4 regions of the Sporolactobacillus sp. BBK16-2 genome follow, and region 1 is predicted to be linked to each of the others. Evidence: riboswitches for the same ligand, from Rfam matches in the RefSeq annotation. Region 1 holds a riboswitch; each other region holds the start of a gene.
The links. A riboswitch is a leader RNA that binds a small molecule or an ion and turns the genes downstream of it on or off. The one in region 1 is predicted to bind S-adenosylmethionine.
Positions count from the first base shown of each region.

Region 1 (5,329 bases):
CCTCTAAAGCCATGAATATTGTGGCAGATCATTTTGGCAAAGGCAATGCAATGCCGGCCACTGTTGTCATTGAGAATAAAAAAGCTTTAGATAATAACGAATCTTTGGCGGCGATCGATCGACTAACCGGACAGCTGGAAAAGATTAAAGGTGTAAAACAAGTTTCTTCCATAACAAGACCTCAGGGGCAAGAAGTGAATGGGTTTTACATCGGCGATCAGACGAAGTCGGTCACAGACGGATTGTCCGCGACGCGGAAGGGTGTTGACCAAATCGGCGGCGGTCTGAAAACGGCTCAGAAAAAGCTTGGCTCTGCTGACTTCTCTCAAGTCAATAAGATGGTCGATGGAACAGCCAAGCTTGAGAACGGCATGACTGCCTTGACCAGCGGACTTAAGCAAATCCAAAATGGAATCGGAGGTACCGGTCAATCACAGACGATCAGTGACGGGATCGGACAAATTGAAACGAATCTTGAAAAAATGAGCGGCGCTGTGACTACACTTGCCGATAACTATGATCAGATGCAGTCCGGCTATGCGAAAATGGGCACCAGTTATCAAGATACTGCAAAGGCGCTGCTCGGCGTCAAGAATGCACTCGCGCAGATGCAAATGTTGACGTCGGCGCTCGGTGACAGCAGTCCGGGAGTTGCCGGTGATCAAAATTATCTCCGACTAAAAGCGAGCTTCGATCAGTTGTCTGCATCGTTGGCCAAGATCACACCGGAAGGTATCGATGCTTTGAACAAGAACTACACTACACTAACGACCGGATTCAAAACGGCGAACAGTCATCTGTCTGAGATGAGTGATGGCCTGTCCAAAATGGCTGAAGGACTTGAAAAAACGAAAAGCGGTCTTGACAGTGCCTCCTCAGGCATCGGAAAGATTGCCACCAATATGGATCAGGTAACGGACGGACTGGGGCAAATGAAATCCGGTCAGCAGAAGCTGGCAGATGGCCTTAACGGGTTCCATACATTCAGCGACAAGCTGGCGGATGTGAATAAAGGATTGGATCAACTATCGGGCGGCTTGGGAAAGACCAACGATTTCCTTTCACAGCTTAATACAAATCGAAACTTCTCGATACCGGATGAAGCACTGAAAGATAAGCAGTATCAGCAGGCATTGGATGCGTTCATGTCTAAAGACCGGACTATTTCCAAAATAACGGTGATTCTCGATAATGATCCGTATTCAAAGCAAGCTTTAACGACAATCAAGCACATGAATACAACGGTGCATAACGGAGTGAAGGGAACGACTTTGGCTGATGCAAAGGTAGCCGTTTCCGGGCCAAGCTCGACAACCTATGACACAAACAATGTTCTGACAAAAGATTTGAATCGCTTAACGATTATTGTACTCATCGGCGTGCTGCTCGTGCTGATCGTTGTGATGCGCTCCTTCTGGATCCCGGTGTTTATCACGGTGTCGCTAATGGGAGCATACTACGCGGCCATGTTTGTTTTGAACGCTCTGTTCATCAATCTGATTGGTCTGGAGGGGATTTCTTCATTCGTCCCATTCTTCGCCTTTATCGTGATCGTTGCTCTGGGTGTAGACTACAGCATCTTCCTGCTGGCACGCTATAAGGAATATCCACTGATGTCAGGCAAGGAAGCGATTGTCGAAGCCGCAAAACGAGTGGGTACCATAATTTTGTCAGCCTTCGTGATTCTTGGAGGAACCTTCGCGACACTGATGCCGTCAGGAATTGTGCTGCTGATTGAGCTGGCAACGGCTGTAATTACCGGTCTGATCGTACTCTGCTTCATAATGCTTCCGATCTTTGTCCCGGCGATGATTTCACTCTTTGATTCTCCGCCGAAGTTTAAAAGAAGCGCAGAGTCATCAGTGAGCGAATAAATAATTTTACGAATTGATCCTTTTAAAATGTAAATAAAAAAATGAAGGTGTCTCAAAGGTCTGCGACTATGAGACATCTTTTTTTCGTACCAAGATTAAGAACGTTTATAAAGGAGACCAGCCTGAGAAAACTCGGCCATTCATTGCCGAGATGAATCAGCGCCTTGGGTCTCCATTTTCTTGTTTGGAAACCGGTTCAATCATAGTGAAAGCGCGAACGCTTGTGCTGCTATTATGCTGTGAAAAGAGGTGAAACGATGACTTTAAAAGGGCTTAACGTATGAATCTACCCCACTAAAAAACAAAAACTATTCATCCAATGAAACTTTGGCTACAACCGTTTTGTTTGGGATCAGATGCTAAACATACTGATCGAACGGTATGAACATAATCCGAAAGCCACTTTTTTGATTACTTATGCTCTGAAATAATCTTTTAATAGCACTAAAACGTGACTATCCGTGGCTTAAAGATGCTGAAAGCATGAGTCTTCAGATCACCAATCGCGATTTGGTGGAAAGTACAAAAATTTCTTTAAGCAAAAACATGACTTAAGTCGAAGAAATCCTTCAAGCAATCCTATCAATGCAAATGCGTCAATCAGAATATAAAAACATACGAAAGTTCATTTGCTCTAAATACCGTTTTGAATCATCAAGCTTGTGCGCGAACAGACATTTCTGTTTCACACTGGTAGGAAAGTATAAGAAAACATTTAAAGGAAACGAGTGTAAGCGGTCCGAAAAAGCGCCGCGTCCTGCGGCTCACCGGACACTAGTCCGTCCATGGCCGTCGCAACTAAGTCTTCGCCTTCGCCAGGGGCTTGGCGAAGCCAAGTTTCCTAATAAATCATTGGGATCCTTAATTAAGTAACGCGGCCGGAATAAAATAAGCGGAGATTTTCCGGTTATATGCATCCTGGCGCTTGTTTCACAGGTGTATAAGGGTAATTTTTCCGCTTATACACAGAAAAACCCTCCATTTTCATGTTTTTCGATTTGATAAGCGGAATTTCTCCGTCTATTTAAGCAATTTTTTCATTCATTTTCCAATTAAGCGGAATTTTTCCGTTTATTTCTCGGATTGGACGCTTACCTGATCGCCCAACCAAATCTTATGACCTTATCGTCGTACCGACAAGGCAAAACGCTATACTTTCTTAACTTGTAAAAGAGACTTAGCCGCTGCTTGGATGTTCCAAGCAAGTATGAGATGTTACTAGAAGCTCGGAATTTTAATCCCGATGTAGTTCACGATCTTTGATTTGCTGAACGGGGATAAGCGGCTAAAATGGAGCTTCCGCATCTTGCGGAAGTAAGCGCTCGGACGCCTGCGGAGTGTCTCTGTTGATCGCAAGTCAGGGGGATAGTCTCGCAGACATTGACATTATTGAGAAATCACTATTGATACGGATTCCTATTTGTATTACAATGTGAAAAACACCAAAAACATATAATAATACTTGGAATAATAATGAGAGGAGGAAGATCATGGTGCGCAGGCGTTTCTTGTCTTTTAATAAGCTGGTACAGCAAAATATATCTGAAATGCTAAGTACAGAATCGGTGATGCAAGCATTAGAGGCGAAACTGGACCGAAGGCGTGTGGCAAAATTGGAAAACAGCAAGCCGCAAAGTAAAACTCGGTAAAATGATGACTAGTTTGGCGGGGTGCTGTGTTTGTTGAGAATTGAATATGAATTCTTATCCAGAGTGGGGGAGGGACTGGCCCAATGAACCCCGACAACCAACATGTTTGCATGCATGCACGGTGTCCATTCCAGAAACACTGAATGGTGTTTGAAGATGAGAAAGAACCAACGCAGCAAACCTTTCGCATCGTCGTTAGGCTTGTTTTTTTTAGATCAGACTTTTGTGCTCTTCGTGATGCAATTTTTTAGCTGTTTCATGCGGGGCCACGCACAACAATGATTCTGAAAGATCGGATGGTTAATTAACTATGAAACAAAAAATTAGTGCGTTTCTCGTTCTTATTTTTTTTCCTTTAATGTTTGCTAGTTTTGCATCGGCACACGCTTCTGTTGTGAAATCGAACCCTGCTCAGAATCAACAGGTAAACGGAAATCTTAAGAATGTCACGATTCAATTTAATGAAGAAATCCAACCGTCTTTTCTGACCTTGGAGGTTTTGAATCAAAAGGGCAGCCGTGTTGATACAGATCACGCGCAGCGTAACAAGAAGAACCGAAGCGTATTGGAAAATGGTGTAAAAAAGCAGCTTTCCAGCGGCTATTACCGGATGAATTGGAAAGTCGTATCGGCAGATGGGCATGCCGTTCACGGAACGATTGGTTTTCACGTTGGACAACCGAAAGAAAGTGCCGCAAATGTGCAGTCTTCCAGTGATACGCGGAGCGATCTTCCCGGTGCGGACCAACTCGTGATTCAATGGCTGATCTATCTTGGTTTGTCTTTCTTTTTTGGCATACTGTTCTTCCTGAAATTTTTCAATCCGGAACGAAATCTAGTGATTTTTAACCAAAAGGCGCTGCGGCGAACACTTTGGAGTGCCGCAGGGATTCTGCTGCTTGGCGTTCTGCTCGCGCTGCCGCTTCAAGTGACACGTAACGCTGATGTGAACTGGCTGCATGCGTTTTCGGGTAAAGCTGTTGGCGAAACGTTGCTGACGACCTCATTCGGTACACCATGGTTCCTACAAATCAGTAGTTTAATTCTGTGCATCTCCCTTCTTTTCTGGTTATTTCGCACGCAATCCGAGCGAACGGTTCGTGGACTCTTATGGGTGCTCATCGGCTTGTTGTTTGTCTTTTCTTTGTCCAAAGCATTTGTCGGCCATGCCGCTGGTACTGAGGATCAGGAATTGCGTGTTTGGGCTGTGGCTGCGGACTTTCTGCATCTGTCTGCCGCGTCAATCTGGATTGGGTCTTTACTTTGCCTTCTGCTTTTCCTGCCCAGATCGGTAAAAAACAATGATTCTCCTGAGCAGCAAAAAAAGATCTACTGGCAAACGTTGCATCGCTTTTCAAACGTTGCGCTTCTTTTAGTTGGGGTAATCTTTTTAACCGGCTTGATCGGCACGCTGATTCACTTGACGTCATTTCGAGCATTATATACCTCAACTTATGGCTGGATCATCATCATAAAAGCGGTTCTTCTGCTGCTCATGCTGCTGTTTGCGCTCTATTCGAACGTGCGCGTGAAGAAGCAGAGGGATTTTCTCAAGAAAAGTGTACTGGGCGAGCTTCTGATCGGGCTGACGGTTTTACTGGCTGCTGCTGTATTGACCAATGTTTCTCCTCCTGTCCCGAAACCGGCGGTCGACGATGGCACATTTGAGGGATTTAGTGCAAAATTCAACAATGGGAAACCAACAAAGAATACCAATCCGCCGACTGTATTGGAAGATCCGAAAAAAACGATACGGGCTAAGGAAAAGAACTATGTACTGACACTTCGCGTTGAACCGCTCAAACT
Region 1 covers NZ_CM187611.1:2,837,887-2,843,215, reverse strand. The annotation lists gene AC6F33_RS14065 (MMPL family transporter) at 1-1,874, shown strand, start outside; gene AC6F33_RS14060 (FbpB family small basic protein) at 3,365-3,523, shown strand; SAM riboswitch class I at 3,575-3,686, shown strand; gene AC6F33_RS14055 (copper resistance CopC/CopD family protein) at 3,834-5,329, shown strand, end outside.

Region 2 (5,329 bases), 1.7 Mb from region 1:
TGCCGACGCGCCAACAGTCAATGTTTGATTTTTCTCCGACTTTCCTGTTGATTGTCCGCATGCGGTAAGAATGAGAGCAAAAGCAAGAACTACAGCAAATACGATTGATTTTTTCATATTAACTCCCCCAAGTTCTGTTTGATTAATTTTAGTTACCATCATTTGTTTAATAAGTCAGCTTTTATGCTGTCTATCTCTTGTCAACACGGCGAGTAATATGATCGCCGACATACTGAATAATAAAGACAATCACTAGAATAATCACGGTCGCGATAAACGTAATTGTATTATTATTTGCTTGAAAACCTTCATTATAAGCAATAGTACCAAGTCCTCCGGCACCAACGACCCCGGCCATTGCCGTGTTGCCAATCAGTGCAATCAGCGTAACGGTCATTCCGGAAGATAGTGACGGCAGTGCTTCAGGAAGAAGTACTTTCCAAACAATGTGCCACTTGGTTGCACCCATTGCCTGAGCCGCTTCAATGACTCCCTTATCTACTTCTCTTAAACCGATCTCAACCAGCCGGGCATAAAACGGTGCCGCTCCGATAATGATCGAAGGCAGTGCCGCACTCGCTCCAATCATGGTCCCAATGATAATCACCGTAAGCGGGATCAAAAGAATGATCAAAATAATGAAAGGGATTGATCGAAACACATTGACGAATGAAGCAATAAACCTGTAGATAATCTGATTCTCATAGAGTCCGCCTTTTGCCGTTAAGTAAAGTAAAAGCCCTAAAGCGACTCCTAAAAAAAATGTAAACACACCGGAGATAGCTGTCATATAGAGCGTTTGACCGGTAGACAGCCACATACTTGGCCAATCAACATTTTGTAACCACTCAAACATTTTCCTTTGTCACCTCAACTCTCACGCCTTCTGAACGCAGAACGTTGATCGCTTTTCTAATGGATTCTGAAGCCCCTTGAATGGAAACGATTGTATGCTCCGATTGAGTGTTCGCTCCGTATGCTAATCCAAGCACCTTTACCGATAGGTTCGTGTTCCCGAGCAGCCGCGATAAGCTGTGTTGAAACGTGGCTTGGTCAGCAGCCGAAAGACTGATTACAGTTCCCTCAGTATGTATCACATCGGAAACTTTGATTTGAATCGGTGTACTTTTCCCAGTATGGTTGCCTACGAATTCTTGAGTAATGGTTTGTTGCGGATTCGAAAACACAGACTCAACTGTTCCTTGCTCAACAATTTTACCGCCGTCAAGCACAGCCACACGATCGCATATTTTTCGAATTACAGTCATTTCATGAGTAATCAGTATGATCGTCAGTCCAAGCGTCTTATTAATTTCCGACAGAAGGGTAAGAATTGAATCGGTTGTTTTTGGATCAAGTGCCGATGTCGCTTCATCACAAAGAAGGACCTTCGGATTGTTAGCCAGTGCTCGTGCAATGCCTACACGCTGTTTTTGACCGCCGCTCAGTTGTGATGGATACGCAGACTCTTTGCCTTCAAGTCCAACCATCCGAATCAATTCGGCAATCCGATCTTCTCTTTGTTTCTTTTTCAGCTTCGTTAATTCTAATGGGAAAGCAATATTCTCAGCAACAGTCCGCGACCACAGCAAGTTGAAATGCTGAAAGATCATTCCAATTGACCGACGTTCTTCACGCAGCTGGCGCTCATCCAAGTCTGTAAGACTTCGACCATCAATCGTGATCGTTCCTGACGTCGGTTTCTCAAGCAGATTAATCATCCGAATGAGTGTGCTCTTGCCGGCACCGCTATAGCCAATAATGCCGAACACTTCCCCTTCCTGAATAGCAAGGCTAACATCCGATAGTGCACGCACCGGACCCTGATCAGTCCGAAACGTTTTTTCAACATTGCTTAATTGAATCAACTTCGTTCACCGCTTTCAATTATTACAGTCGTAAAAACTTATCCTACGTTTTTACTTGGCATTTAATCTGTATTCTACTTGGTGGCATCCCTCTCTCCGATTTTTGTTTCAACCAATAAAAAAACCCGCCTTGAGAGAGGTGGGATTCGCCTCTCTCATCTGTCAGAAACATTTGTTTCTGAAGGAATTAGCACCTTTATTGCAACGATCTGCAATTAGGTTGCCGGGCATCATCGGGCCAGTCCCTCCGCCTCTCTGGATAAGAGTTTTTCTATTCAATTGAGTGTTAATAATTTACCACGCATAACTCAAGCTGTCAAACCATTTTTTCTCTTAACAGATACCCGATTATGCATATTAAAAAATCCAAGCAGATGTTTCTCTGCTTGGATCTTCATAGACAAAAATCAGGCATAACCCGCTATTCGAGTGTTCAAATAATTATAGCTGCTGTTCTCCCTGCTTTTAGCCGCCTCACCGACCTGAAAAGGATTTTGAAAGAGCGGTTTAAGTTGATTGGCCCTAAAGGACGCTTGCTCCGTAGATGGTCTGCTTCCTTGAGTATTATTCCGTTCTCTAATCAACGAATGCCATGGCAGTGAAACAGCTCCTGATACTTCGCGCATCTTCTCAGTGGATAATTGTTGGGCATCTTCAAGCGAGAGCGTCTTGCCGTACGCATTCGCTTGCAAATAAAGCAGATACTTTCCAACAGACAGGCCTCGTGCTTCGGCATCCTTTTTTCGTTCAAGAGATGCTTGAAGCCACTCAATTCCAATTCCGTTCGCTTGAAGGGATTGACTTGCTCCGCGATTAAAAGATGCGGTCAAGCCCTCTGTAAATACTGATTTTTGCGAGCGGCCGATTTGATTCGTCAAAACTGTTGTAACTAAACAAAGCGATCGCTTATCTGAAACGCCTTCGTTCCTCAGTTTTGAGAAGAGTGCTGAACTGAACTGCTGAAGAGGCATCTTTTGGACGACAGGGATACTCTGAAGCAGTTGTCTTGCTTCACTGTTTAAAGGCTGTACAGAGATAACCTGCATATTACGATCTACACTCGCTTCGATACTTGCCTTTAAATCAAAATACACATATGCAGCTACCGGCCCAGGAGGCGCATAAGTACTATGCGACAACGGAATAAAACAAAGCAGCGAAAATCCAAGTGCGATGATCGGCGTCAGTATCGATTTGGGAAGAAAGTTAAATCGGGCAAGGTGTTTGGAACGTACCGTTTGTCCAATAGAAAGATCAGCCATGCGTCTGAGCCTGACCGATTTGAAGTCGCCTTCATCAGTCAGAATGACAGCACGCCTCCCCTTTTTGGACACGAGTACACCCTGATTAATCAGTTTTCCTCCCCACCTTTCTCGGTCACTGAACCGTTTCTAATTCCGGTTCAATATATGACTTTAATGCACTGAACCCGCCAATATAGATCAGCGACAATGCTATTATATATTTTCGATTCCTTTCAATCGTTTTGCGGCTACACGATACAAATTGTAACAAATCTTTTATCGGCAGCTGCTTCTTTTTCTTTAAATAAGTTACTAATTCCTTGTGCTCAACCAGCCTTTTTGCCGATACTTTTGCATTTTCACGCGCATCCGCATGCTTCGGGCAATGCTTGCTCAACACATCAAATGTAATACCGTATTCGAGCAGCAGTGTTTGATAGCTTTCGATTTGCTCCATACGCTCGTTAATCCGCCGCTGCTCTTCAAAGTGATCAATAGCAGCTTGCTGTTCGATGAAACTTTCTTCCATCGTGTTTTCATCGGTCTGTTTTGTCTGATCCAAATAAATATGGCGTACTTGGCGGGATTCTTTGCGAATGAAATCAATAATTCTGCGTCGAATGACCATGTCTGCAAAAGTCAAAAACTTACTTCCCTGCCCTTTTTGGTACTGGTTAATTGCTTCGTTAAACGCAACTAAACCGATACTGAATTCATCCATTGTCTGATCTATAAAACGATTGCATACTTTAGAAACAACCTTTTTAATAAAAGGCTGGTATGATTCGATAATTGAGTTTCGCAAGGATTCATCGCCTTGCTGTACCTGAAAAATATTCGTTTCAAGCGAAATATTAAACGCTCCGCCTAATGTTAACTGGTTTGCGCTCATCAAAACACTCACCTCTCGCTTTGGTCTTTAAGTCTTTGATCAATTCCAAATGGTAAAAATCAAATCTGTTGACCATCTTTTTTTTACAATAACATGTCCCATGGAAATGTAGGACTATTGTCAAAAACTTTTGTTAATGTCCCATTGTTCGAGGATTTTGTCGAAAAAGCAAAAAACCCTTGCCTCATTTATACCATGCTTCCCTATTGAAAAGAAAGCGACAATCTGGTAACAAAAAGATGACAAGGATTATTAAACTATTTTGTGAGTGACTTTATAAGTGCCTTATTGCCTGCATATGCCTTTCGTTAACCGATCAATTTCTCATATGCTGCAGCATCCAGAAGATTATCAAAGCTTGACGCATCAACAGATTCGAGTTCAACCATCCAAGCTTTTTCATAAGGCGATTCATTAACAAATTCCGGTGAATCTTCAAGTTCCTCATTAATTGCTGCAACAACGCCGCTTACTGGCGCATAGAGTTCAGAAACCGTTTTTACCGATTCCACACTGCCGAATGAATCGCCTGAGCCAAGTTCCGCACCAATATCCGGAAGTTCAACAAAAACAATATCTCCGAGTTCTTTTTGAGCAAACTCTGTGATACCGATACGGACTTTACCATCCGCTTCTTTCTTAACCCATTCATGATCCTTTGAATACAGCAAATCTGTAGGTACACTCATTATTTTGCCTCCGTTTTCAGGTACTGGATATTCCTTACATCTTAACGATACTTCTATTATAGCGTAAAATTTGGCAGATAAAACAAATGAATTTCATTCACATTTTCAACGTTTCATCCATTCGTTTTCAAACAGTGTTTCGCTGAACCCAACCGTTGCTTTATTTTTGTCATAGACAAGCGGTCGTTTGATCAGCATACCGTCTTCAGCAAGCCATTCAAGCCATTTTTCTTCTGGTTCATTCTTCTTACGATTTTTAAAATCGCCTTCACGATAGTGCTTTCCGCTCGTGTTGAAAAATTTTCCGATCGGAAGCCCGCTTTTGTCAACCAATTGCCTCAGTACATCGTAGTCGGGCGGATGATCGGCAATATTGATTTCTTCATATGGAATTGAATGTTCATCCAGCCATTTCTTCGCTTTTCGGCACGTTCCGCATGGCGGATAGCTATACATGGTCAGCACTTTACTCATCCTTTCTCTTCCCCTAAATGATCTTCTTTTATTATACCTGCCGTCATGAACCATGCAAAAAACAACACAAAAAAACAGTTGCTTCAACCAAATTTTTTGATGCCGACCGGACATACTAACAGAGAGCACCGCCACCACAACTATATAGGAGTGTGAAAAACA
Region 2 covers NZ_CM187611.1:1,177,711-1,183,039, reverse strand. The annotation lists gene AC6F33_RS05930 (MetQ/NlpA family ABC transporter substrate-binding protein) at 1-117, opposite strand, end outside; gene AC6F33_RS05925 (methionine ABC transporter permease) at 191-856, opposite strand; gene AC6F33_RS05920 (methionine ABC transporter ATP-binding protein) at 849-1,868, opposite strand; SAM riboswitch class I at 2,021-2,134, opposite strand; gene AC6F33_RS05915 (anti-sigma factor domain-containing protein) at 2,276-3,220, opposite strand; gene sigI (RNA polymerase sigma-I factor) at 3,246-4,004, opposite strand; gene gcvH (glycine cleavage system protein GcvH) at 4,313-4,693, opposite strand; gene AC6F33_RS05900 (Spx/MgsR family RNA polymerase-binding regulatory protein) at 4,799-5,167, opposite strand.
Region 2: linked by a shared signal. The riboswitch ahead of AC6F33_RS05920 (methionine ABC transporter ATP-binding protein) and the one ahead of AC6F33_RS14055 (copper resistance CopC/CopD family protein) in region 1 are both predicted to bind S-adenosylmethionine.

Region 3 (5,329 bases), 260 kb from region 1:
ACATACATCGCCAAGGTGAAGATGACCAGTTTCTCTATTTCTCCGAAACCGCTGAACTGACCGAGCATCACTTCGCCGAAAATAACTTCACCGACAGATGCGCCGATTGCGGCATAGAAAGGATGGAACAGGATGCACAGCGTCAAAGGAATAAATGCGAAGTACTCAATTGAGAAATTAACAGGTCCGATATTTACTTCCGGTACAAGTTCGGTAATCATGTTGGATAATCCGTATAAAGACATCGACAAGATAAAAACCATCATTTTCTGGGGCTGGGTCAGCGTGTAGCGTTCTTTGATTTGCGTCATTGGTGTCCCTCCTGAATTTTAACTTCTCTTGTAGTATAGAAAATCACTGTTAATGAACCGTGGGAATCATGTGAATCTAGTGTAAATAAATTATTATTTTCTATAATAATGTAATTTTATTTTCATAGAACTGCGAAATCAGCGACGCTAATGCTATGATGAAAGCAAAAAAAGGTGATCTCATGAGTCGCAGTCCCATTAATATCAGCCTGCTTTCGCCGACACATCTGAAAATTGCCCAATGGCTGCAGCACAATGAATCAGCAGTTATGCTGTTGACTGAAAAAGAAATCGCTAAAGAATCAGGAGTGAGCATTGCCTCTGTTTCCCGTTTTTGGATGATGATTGGGTTTAAAAATTTGAAAGATTACAAGCGGAAATTAAGAGAAGATCTTGAAATTACGCCGGCAAAAAAAATGATGAACACCATTGACGATCTTGAACACACCAAATTACAGATTCATCATTTGAATAAGAGTGTCCAGCTCCTGCAGGTGACGTTGAATCATTTCAACAAGGCTTATTTCGAGCGTGCGGTTACTTTGATTCAGGAAGCGAAGAAGCTCTATATTTATGCTCCGGGACCATCGATCGGCCTTGCGGAATTGCTGAATTACCGGTTGGCTCGGTTTGGCGTAACGGTTGTTATCCTGCGCAAATGGGGGAGCGAGCTGCTCGAGGATTTGGTCCATATTGACAAAAACTGCGTCGTGTTGATTTTTGCTTTTTCACGAATATTAAAGGAAGGAGACGTGCTGCTGGATTATGGAGCATCAGCAGGCTATCGGACGATTGTCATTACCGATCAGCCGGTGCTTCGGACGCATCATGCCTTCGATGCTCTTTTGTTTGCGAGTCGAGGAGAAAAGGATGAATTTCATTCCATGATTGCAGCGACTTACCTAGTTGAGAATCTGATCTTGTCGCTCAGTGAGAAACAGCAAGACAAAAATATGCAGAGATTGGATCAATTGAGCGCTTTGAGAAAAAAGTATAAGGATGACTTGCCAAGATGAGTATGTAAAAAGTATTTGACACCCCTGAGGTATTCCACATATAATGATGTCAAAAGTATTTTACATAACGAGGTGTCTTGACATGTCGGATTTCATTAAAAGCTCACTGCTTGAATGGAGTGTATACGCTTTACTCGGACTTATCCTGTTTTTCGTGATTGATTGGCTGACCGGAGATGGGCTTGTTTTTTCAGGACGCACTCAGGATGAACGAAAGCAGATGATTAAAAGGAAATCAATTGTCAGCAGCTGGCTTGCGCTCTTAATGCTTTTTGCTGCTGATTTCGTGCGGGATTATTTTCACCTAGGAACTGTTTCTGGACTGTCCCTAAAATATCCGGCGGGGTTTTATTTAGTTGCGGCGCTTGCAAGCTATTTTATTTTTTACGCGTTTAACAGCTGGAAAATGAGAGCCTGAGGTTGGGAGCACGAAATTGTGAAAAATCAGATTCGCGAGCTGCGGGTTACATTAAAACTCTCGCAGGATGAACTCGCAAAAAAATGCAATGTATCAAGGCAGACAATTAACGCGATCGAAAACAATAAATACGATCCGACATTGAAGCTTGCGTTTCGCCTTGCGCATGTGCTGAATAAACGAGTGGACGAACTTTTTCTAAATGAATAAGGTCTTGAAAAAATAGGCGCACTAGTGTACACTAATCAACAACTGAATGAGACATTTTGATTCTTATCAAGAGAAGCCGAGGGACTGGCCCGATGACGCTTCAGCAACCGTCGCTGATTTACGAATGGCGACAAGGTGCTAATTCCAGCAGGCTGCGTGCGGCCTGAGGGATAAGAAGATACCGGCAAACCAAGCCTTCTTCTTATTGCGAAGAAGGCTTTTTATTTTACCTATTTTTGAATTGTATAAGCGACTCACGATCTATCTGGTGAACTTAAATGTATTTGTTTTGAAGGGAGAATGGCGACATGGCATCGTATAAGACAGAAACAAAATTAACACAAATCGGGAATGGTTTTGATGAATTGGGTGCAGTCAACGCGCCAATTTATCTATCTACCGCTTATAAACATGAAGGAATCGGCATCTCAAAAGGCTATGACTATACGCGCACGGGCAATCCGACACGATCTATTTTGGAGAAGGCAATTGCCGATATAGAAGGCGGTCAGGAGGGCTTTGCCTGCAGCTCAGGAATGAGCGCGATTCAGCTCGCTTTTTCATTATTCAGCTCGGGGGATCATATTATTGCTTCAAGAGATCTCTATGGCGGTACCTTCCGCTTTTTTGAGATTCTGAGTAAGCAGTACCATCTCTCATTCTCTTATTGGGACGGCGAAAATCTGGGTGAATTAGCTGATCTTGTCTGTCCGGAGACAAAAGCAATTTTCATTGAAACACCAACCAATCCGTTGATGCACGAGGTTGATCTATCGGCAATCGCAAAGATTACGAAAAAAAATGAATTGCTGCTTATCGTTGACAATACATTTTACACACCGATTCTGCAACGCCCGATTGAACAGGGAGCCGACATTGTCGTGCACAGTGCAACAAAATATTTGGCCGGACATAATGATGTGCTTGCAGGTCTTGTGATCTCAAATCGAACAAAAGTTACTGAGAAACTGCGACTCTATCATAATTCATGTGGCGTGGTTCTTGATCCGTTTGATTCGTGGCTTCTGATACGTGGCTTGAAAACGCTCGCCCTGCGTATGCGCCAGCATCAGGAGAACGCACGCAAGATTGTTGCCTATCTCGAGAAGCAGCCGCTTGTGACCAAGGTGCTTTATCCAGGCAAAGGCGGAATGGTCAGCTTTGAATTAACCGCGCCGGATTATGTCGAACCTTTTCTCAAATCGCTGCACTTGATCACCTTTGCCGAAAGTCTCGGTGGTGTTGAAAGTCTGATTACCTATCCGGCAACGCAGACTCATGCAGATATTCCCGAAGCTCTGCGTCTTGAATACGGCCTGTCTAATTCATTGCTTCGTCTTTCGACCGGTATTGAGCACCCGGACGATTTGATTAGCGATTTGAATCAAGCATTTCAGACGTTAAAAGAAGAGGTGACCGCACATGAGTGAATCGATTCATTTTTCTACCAAACTAATAAAAGAAACGGTTGCTGTCGATCCACAAACAGGGGCGGCAAATGTGCCTGTTTATTTATCATCAACCTTTCATCAAAAGGACTTTGATCATTATGGTAAGTATGACTATACACGGTCCGGAAATCCAACGCGTGAAGCACTTGAAGATGCGATTGCTGCCTTGGAAGGCGGCGTTCGCGGGTTTGCATTCGCGTCTGGAATGGCTGCGATTTCTACGGCATTTTTACTCCTTTCTGCGGGTGATCACGCCATTGTTCCGAAGAATGTGTATGGAGGTACCTTTCGGATTCTGACCCAGGTCCTCGGTCGTTTCGGAATTGATCATACGTTTGTCGACACAACAAACCTTGATGAGGTAGAGCAGGCAATCCGTCCAAATACAAAGGTGATCTACGTGGAAACACCGTCCAATCCGACGCTGGCCGTGACGGATATTCGAGCTGTTGTCAAACTAGCTAAAGCGCATCGATGTTTGACCTTCGTTGATAACACCTTCATGACTCCTGTATTCCAGCGACCGCTCGAACTTGGGGCGGATCTTGTCCTGCACAGTGCGACGAAGTTTATTTCCGGACACAGCGATGTCGTTGCCGGTCTTGCCGTTGCGCGCACGGAAGAGCTTGCAGATAAAGTCTATTTTCTCCAAAATGCGCTTGGTGCCGTTCTTGGTGTTCAGGATTCCTGGCTGCTCCTCAGGGGTCTGAAAACCCTTGACGTCCGTATTCGCAAATCAGCGGATTCGGCGCAGCGTGTCGCCGAATTTTTCACGACGCAATCGGAAGTCCGCAACGTATTTTATCCAGGTCTGTCTGATCACCCCGGATCCAAACTCCACGCTGAGCAGGCAGCTTCAGGCGGCGCGGTTCTGTCGTTTGAGTTGGAAGACGAGGCAGCCGCGCGCACCTTTGTCAATCATGTAAAGCTGCCCGTATTCGCAGTCAGTCTCGGTGCGGTGGAATCGATTCTCTCGTATCCGCCGAAAATGTCGCATGCAGAGTTGAATGAGGAAGAGCGTGAAAAGGCAGGCATCGGAAGCGGACTTTTGCGCTTATCAGTAGGCCTTGAGGATGCTGAAGATCTTATTCGCGATTTCAGTAATGCACTTGATTTTGTGCGAAATCATGAGAAGGTGACCGTAAGGAGCGTAGATTAATGAAGCAATCGATTCGTGATGAATTAAAAAAACGAATATTGATCGGTGACGGCGCGATGGGCACGCTGCTTTACTCGTATGGAATTGACCGATGTTTTGAGGAACTCAATGTCTCTCAGGCTGAAGAAGTGAAGCATGTTCATGAAGCGTATATTAATGCAGGCGCCGATGTGATCCAGACGAATACCTATGGAGCAAATCAAATCAAGCTCGATCGATATGGACTGAAGCATGAGGTCACTGTTTTTAATCGCGCGGCGGTGAAGCTGGCTAAGGAAGCGGCAAAACCGGAAACCTATGTACTTGGCACAATCGGCGGTATTCGCGGGTTCCAAAAGCAATCACTGGCTATTGAAGACATTCGCGCAGGATTCAGTGAACAAGCATATGCATTGCTTGATGAAGGTGTCGACGGACTATTACTTGAGACTTATTACGACTTTGATGAACTTCGGGAAATGCTGAAGATTGCACGCAAGATGACCGATCAGCCGATCATTACGCATGTGTCGATGCAGGAGCCGGGCGTATTGTTAAATGGAATGGCACTTTCAGAAGCGTTAAGGGAACTGGAAGCACTCGGCGCAGACGTTGTAGGCACGAACTGCAGGCTTGGTCCATTCCATATGATTGAAGCGCTGCGCGGCATTCCGCTGCCGAAAAAAGCATTTCTTTCTGCATATCCGAACAGCAGTCTTCCTGATTACCGCGAAGGCAAGCTGCATTATGAAAATGAGCCTGAGTATTTCAGAAAATATGCGGCC
Region 3 covers NZ_CM187611.1:3,095,841-3,101,169, reverse strand. The annotation lists gene AC6F33_RS15445 (DUF8171 family membrane protein) at 1-311, opposite strand, end outside; gene AC6F33_RS15440 (MurR/RpiR family transcriptional regulator) at 494-1,327, shown strand; gene AC6F33_RS15435 (hypothetical protein) at 1,410-1,745, shown strand; gene AC6F33_RS15430 (helix-turn-helix transcriptional regulator) at 1,761-1,955, shown strand; SAM riboswitch class I at 2,016-2,132, shown strand; gene AC6F33_RS15425 (PLP-dependent transferase) at 2,264-3,385, shown strand; gene metC (cystathionine beta-lyase) at 3,378-4,565, shown strand; gene AC6F33_RS15415 (bifunctional homocysteine S-methyltransferase/methylenetetrahydrofolate reductase) at 4,565-5,329, shown strand, end outside.
Region 3: linked by a shared signal. The riboswitch ahead of AC6F33_RS15425 (PLP-dependent transferase) and the one ahead of AC6F33_RS14055 (copper resistance CopC/CopD family protein) in region 1 are both predicted to bind S-adenosylmethionine.

Region 4 (5,329 bases), 560 kb from region 1:
ATTGCGCACATTAAAGAAATTGCAAAAAATGAAACCAAATGCAGACCTTATTCTTATTGATAAGAACAATTACCATTGTGAAACGACTTCACTTCATGAGGTTGCAGCCGGGACATCGAATTCAGATGAAATTTGCTATTCACTTAATCTTGTTATTGATCAAAAGCAGACAACATTTATTCAGGGTACTGTCCTGCATGTGGACAAGGAAGCAAGACAGGTCTTCCTGAAGGATCATGATCCTGTTTCCTATGACTATTTGCTGATTGGATTGGGTTTTGAACCGGAATATTTCGGTATCAAAGGCATGAATCGCTATGGTCTGTCCATCGCAGATATTCCTTCTGTAACGAAAATAAAAGATCATATTGAAAATCAGTTTGAAAAATGGAGTAATGATCATCGTCCGGAGCATTTGGTGATTGCAGTCGGCGGTGCAGGGTTTACAAGTTTTGAATTTTTGGGAGAACTGACTCATCGCATTCCGAAACTTATTGAACAGTTCCAAGTGGATCGGAGTTTAGTACGTATCCTGTGTATTGAACCAACGCCTCATGCGCTTCCGATGTTCAATCGAAAATTGGCGGAATACGGCGCACATAAGCTGAGCGAGAACGGTGTTGAATTTATAATCGGCAGGGTCAGCGGTATTGATGCTGAACGGATCTATTACAAATCAGGTGATCAAATCAAAACGCTTCAGGCCGGTACATTTGTTTGGACCGGGGGAGTCAGCGGAAGTTCTGTTGTCAGTGCATCGGGATTTGCGCAGCGCCGCGGTCGCGTGATTGTTAACGATGACTTATCTGTTCCTGATCATCCGGAAATTCTGATTATAGGCGATTGTTCAGCTGTCATTAATCCGGAAGATGGTCGTCCCTATCCGACCACCGCGCAAATTGCGATGCAGCAAGCGGATTGTGCGGCATATAACTTGAATGCAAGGATTGAGGAAGCGTCGACAAAGCCGTTTGTCTTTAAATTTATGGGCACCGTGTGTTCGCTTGGCCGCAATGATGCGGTCGGAGAAATTATGGGCAGAAATCTCAAAGGCCGACCGGCATCCATTATGAAAAAAGTGATTGAAAACCGATCGCTGGCAAAAATCGGCGGTGTTGAAACCATGATAAAAAAAGGGAGATTCAGCCTGAACAAATAAAAAATAATAAGGAGCCTGCAAACTAAATCATTTGCAGGCTCCTTCTAGTTAATAACCCCCGATAGCTTTACTCTTTGTCTATTCTATTATTTAGCTGCGACCGCGTCCGGAACTTTTGCCAATGCCTGTTCCAGATCATAGATGATGTCGTCAACGCTTTCGATACCAATGGATACACGAATCAGTTCGGGTGTTACACCGGTAAAGGCCTGTTCTTCCGCAGTCAATTCAGCATGTGTCGTGCTTGCCGGATGAATGATCAGCGATTTTGCATCGGCCACATTGGCGAGCAATGAGAACAGCTTTACATTGTTGATTAATGTCTTACCCGCTTGTAGTCCGCCTTTCACGCCAAATGTGAAAATGGATCCGGGACCTTTTGGAAAGTATTTTTTTGACAGTTCTTTGTATGGGTTGCCATCAAGTTCAGGATAGTTTACCCATGTGATTTTCGGATGATTGTTTAAAAACTCAGCAACTTTGCGTGCATTTTGAACATGGCGTTCCACACGCAGGGAAAGAGATTCCAAGCCTTGCAGGAACAGGAATGCATTCTGCGGGCTGACTGTTGCGCCTGTGTTGCGCAGCAGCTGAATACGTGCTTTTGCAGCGAATGAAGCAGGTGCGAGATCAGCATAGACCAAGCCGCCGTAGCTTTTGTCCGGTGTCGTGAAATCAGGGAATTTGCCACTTGCCCGCCAGTCAAATTTTCCTCCGTCAACGAGAATGCCTCCGATAGCAGTTCCGTGGCCACCAATAAATTTCGTAGCAGAATGGACAACGACATCTGCGCCGAATTCGATTGGACGAACGAGGTAAGGTGTTCCGAAGGTGTTGTCAACAATGAGAGGAATTTTATTTTCGTGTGCGATATTGGCAACGGCTTCGATATCGAGAATATTGATTTTCGGGTTACCAATCGTTTCACCGTAGAGTGCTTTTGTATTATCACGGATTGCTGCGCGGAAATTTTCCGGATCATCCGGATCAACGAATGTGACATCAATACCGAGTTTTTTCAAAGTGACATTGAACAATTCATACGTACCACCGTACAAGGTAGAGGCAGCAACAATATGATCACCGGCATTTGCAACATTCAAAATGGCGTACGTAATCGCCGCAAGTCCTGAAGAGGTGGCAAGAGCTGCGGATCCGCCTTCAAGCTGAGCAACGCGCTGTTCAAAGACATCTTCAGTTGGGTTCATAATGCGTGCATACACATTGCCCGGCCTTTTCAATTGAAAGAAGTCTGCTGCTTCGTCTGCATCCTTGAATACAAATGAAGTAGTCTGATAGATTGGTACGGCACGTGCACCTGTTGCAGGATCAGGCACTTGACCTGCGTGTACCTGCAAAGTCTCAAAACCATATTTTCTTTCCTCTGCCATGTTCATCTCTCCCTATGTTCTTTAAGTTTTACATTAAATAAAATCTTAGAAAAAAGGGTGCGCAGATTAAAAGACCGCTTCCCGCAGAGTAGATAGGGAAGCGGCCTTATTCGCCGGTTCTTTTCTTATCTGCCAGAATTTAATCTGCTGGAATTAACACCATACACATCAAACGTGCTGGTTGTCGGGCTTCGTCGGGCCAGTCCCTCCGCCACTCTTGATAAGATTTATTTAATTGTGTACAGTTTATCGTGCTGTGTTTTATTTGTCAAGCAATAAATACAAGTAATTTGATATGTTTAATCAAAAATAAAGAAAAAGGCGAATGCGTGAAGCATTCGTCTCTTTCTGATAGAATGACAGACCTGATTAATAGAGACCGTCAACTGTTTCTTTTGTGCTGATGTAGATATTCTTCGTTTGCGTATAAGCATCAAGAATACTCTTATACGTTTCACGGCCGATACCGGATTTCTTGTAGCCGCCGAATGGAGCACCTGCAGGAAGCTGGTTGTAGGTGTTGACCCACATACGACCGGTACGTACGCTGCGAGCGACACGGAGTGCCTTGTTGATATCTTGTGTCCATACCGCACCGCCAAGACCGTAATCCGATTGGTTTGCGAGTTTAATTGCTTCATCTGCATCTTTAAATTTGATAACCGTTGCAACCGGTCCGAAGATTTCTTCCTGAGCGATTCGCATGTCGTTATTTGCGTCTGCAAGAAGCGTTGGGGCCATGAAGACACCTTTATCGAGGTTGTTGTCCGTCAGCTGGCATCCGCCGGTCACAAGCTTTGCGCCTTCATCCTGGCCGATCTTAACATATTCCAAGATCTTTTCCAGTTGCCGTTTGTTGACTTGAGCACCCATTTGAACGCCGTCTTCCCAAGGCAAACCGACATTAACTTTCTCGAATGCATCTTTTAGTGCGCTAACGAATTTATCATAGATGCCTTCTTGAACGAAGATTCGTGAACCTGCACAGCATACTTGGCCTTGATTGAATAGAATGCCGAGCTGTGCGCCTTCAATGGCACGTTCCCATGGAGCGTCATCAAAGAAAATGTTGGCCGATTTGCCGCCGAGTTCAAGGGTTGCCGGAATCAAGCGCTTTGCAGCTGCCGCGGCAACTTCATAACCGATTTGGGTTGAGCCGGTGAACGCAAGCTTTGCAAAGCCGGGATGATGCAGCATATAATCGCCGGAATCAGAGCCGCGTCCGGTAATAACATTCACGACTCCTGCTGGGAGTGCCTGATCGAAAATTTTAGCCAATTCGAGCAGACTCAGTGATGTTGAAGAAGATGGGTGAATGACAACCGTGTTTCCTGCTGCAATTGCAGGAGCAATCTTCCAAGCGGCCATCAGCAATGGGAAGTTCCAAGGAACAATTTGCCCAACGACACCAATAGGTTCCTTTAGATTGATGGTCAATGTATTTTCGTCAAGTGCGTTAGCCGTGCCTTCTTCGGAACGGATAACACCGGCAAAATAGCGGAAGTGATCTGAACTTGCCGGAACGTCAATTCCCTTTGTTTCACGAAGCGGTTTGCCGTTATCTAATGTTTCAACAAGTGCCAGGTGATCAGCGTTTTCATCAATTAAATCAGCGATCTTAAGCAACAGAGTACTTTTCTCTTGAACGCTGACATCCTTCCATGTGTCAAATGCTTTTGTAGCTGCTTCCACAGCTGCGTCTACATCGGCATGACTCGCGTCAGTGAATTCAGTCAGCTTTTCACCGGTGCTAGGATTGTAGCTTGCTATTTTTTTACCTTCAGAGCCTTCAACCCATTTACCGCCGATATATAGTTTGTATTCAGTATCTACTGCGTGTTCCAGGACTGTGTCTTTAATACTCATTGCACATCTTCCCTTCAAAATTTAGTGTAATTAATATCACATGTCTATTGTAATGCAGAGTTTCAAAAAATAAAAAGAAAACGCTCTCTATTTTTAAAACAAATGCAAAATGCTAATTGTAACGGATGCGACTGTTACTCAAATGGATAGCGGATGCCCCATTGATCACGCACGTTGGTCATAATTTTCATCACACTGTCGGTCAGCGGAAGTGTTTGTTCATCAATTTCTCGGTTTACTGCAGCATTCATGTAATCGTATTCATAAACCATTGCCTGATCAGTGCTTCCGGCTTTAAGTGTTTCCGTGCGACCATCCGGATAGGTAATGGTCGCTTGATCAGCTCGCGGAAAATTGTCCACAGTTATATAAGCTTTATCTCCGGTGACAATTCCCCGTTTCGGCAATTTCGCTCTCATCGTGAGTGTAACAACAGCCATTTGGTCATCCGGATTTTTTAAAATAATGCCGGATTGTTCATCGGCACCGGTCTCGAATTGTTTGACTGTGGTCAAGATTTCATTAGGCTGGCTGCTGAGAAAGAAACGCGCAAAGGACAGGGCGTATGCACCAATATCAAGAAGTGCGCCTCCTGCGAGATTCATATTGAAGAAACGATTGTTTACGTCATATGGTTTTAGGCTGCCGAAGGTAACGTTCACCATTTTGACTTCGCCAATGGCTCCGCTCTCGACGACTTCCTTCAGCTTTTGATAAAGTGGCATGTGATAAATCGTCATTGCCTCGGCAACAATCAAATTCTTTTGCTTTGCGTAACGAATGACAGGATCCAGTTGCCTGCTGCTGACTGTAATTGCCTTTTCGCATAGGACGTGTTTGCCTGATTCCAAACACTTAAGCAGGTAGCTGTAATGATTGGAATGAGGTGTTGAAAGGTAAACGATGTCAATGG
Region 4 covers NZ_CM187611.1:3,401,865-3,407,193, reverse strand. The annotation lists gene AC6F33_RS16790 (NAD(P)/FAD-dependent oxidoreductase) at 1-1,159, shown strand, start outside; gene AC6F33_RS16785 (O-acetylhomoserine aminocarboxypropyltransferase/cysteine synthase family protein) at 1,246-2,550, opposite strand; SAM riboswitch class I at 2,673-2,777, opposite strand; gene AC6F33_RS16780 (aldehyde dehydrogenase family protein) at 2,920-4,416, opposite strand; gene AC6F33_RS16775 (Gfo/Idh/MocA family protein) at 4,551-5,329, opposite strand, start outside.
Region 4: linked by a shared signal. The riboswitch ahead of AC6F33_RS16785 (O-acetylhomoserine aminocarboxypropyltransferase/cysteine synthase family protein) and the one ahead of AC6F33_RS14055 (copper resistance CopC/CopD family protein) in region 1 are both predicted to bind S-adenosylmethionine.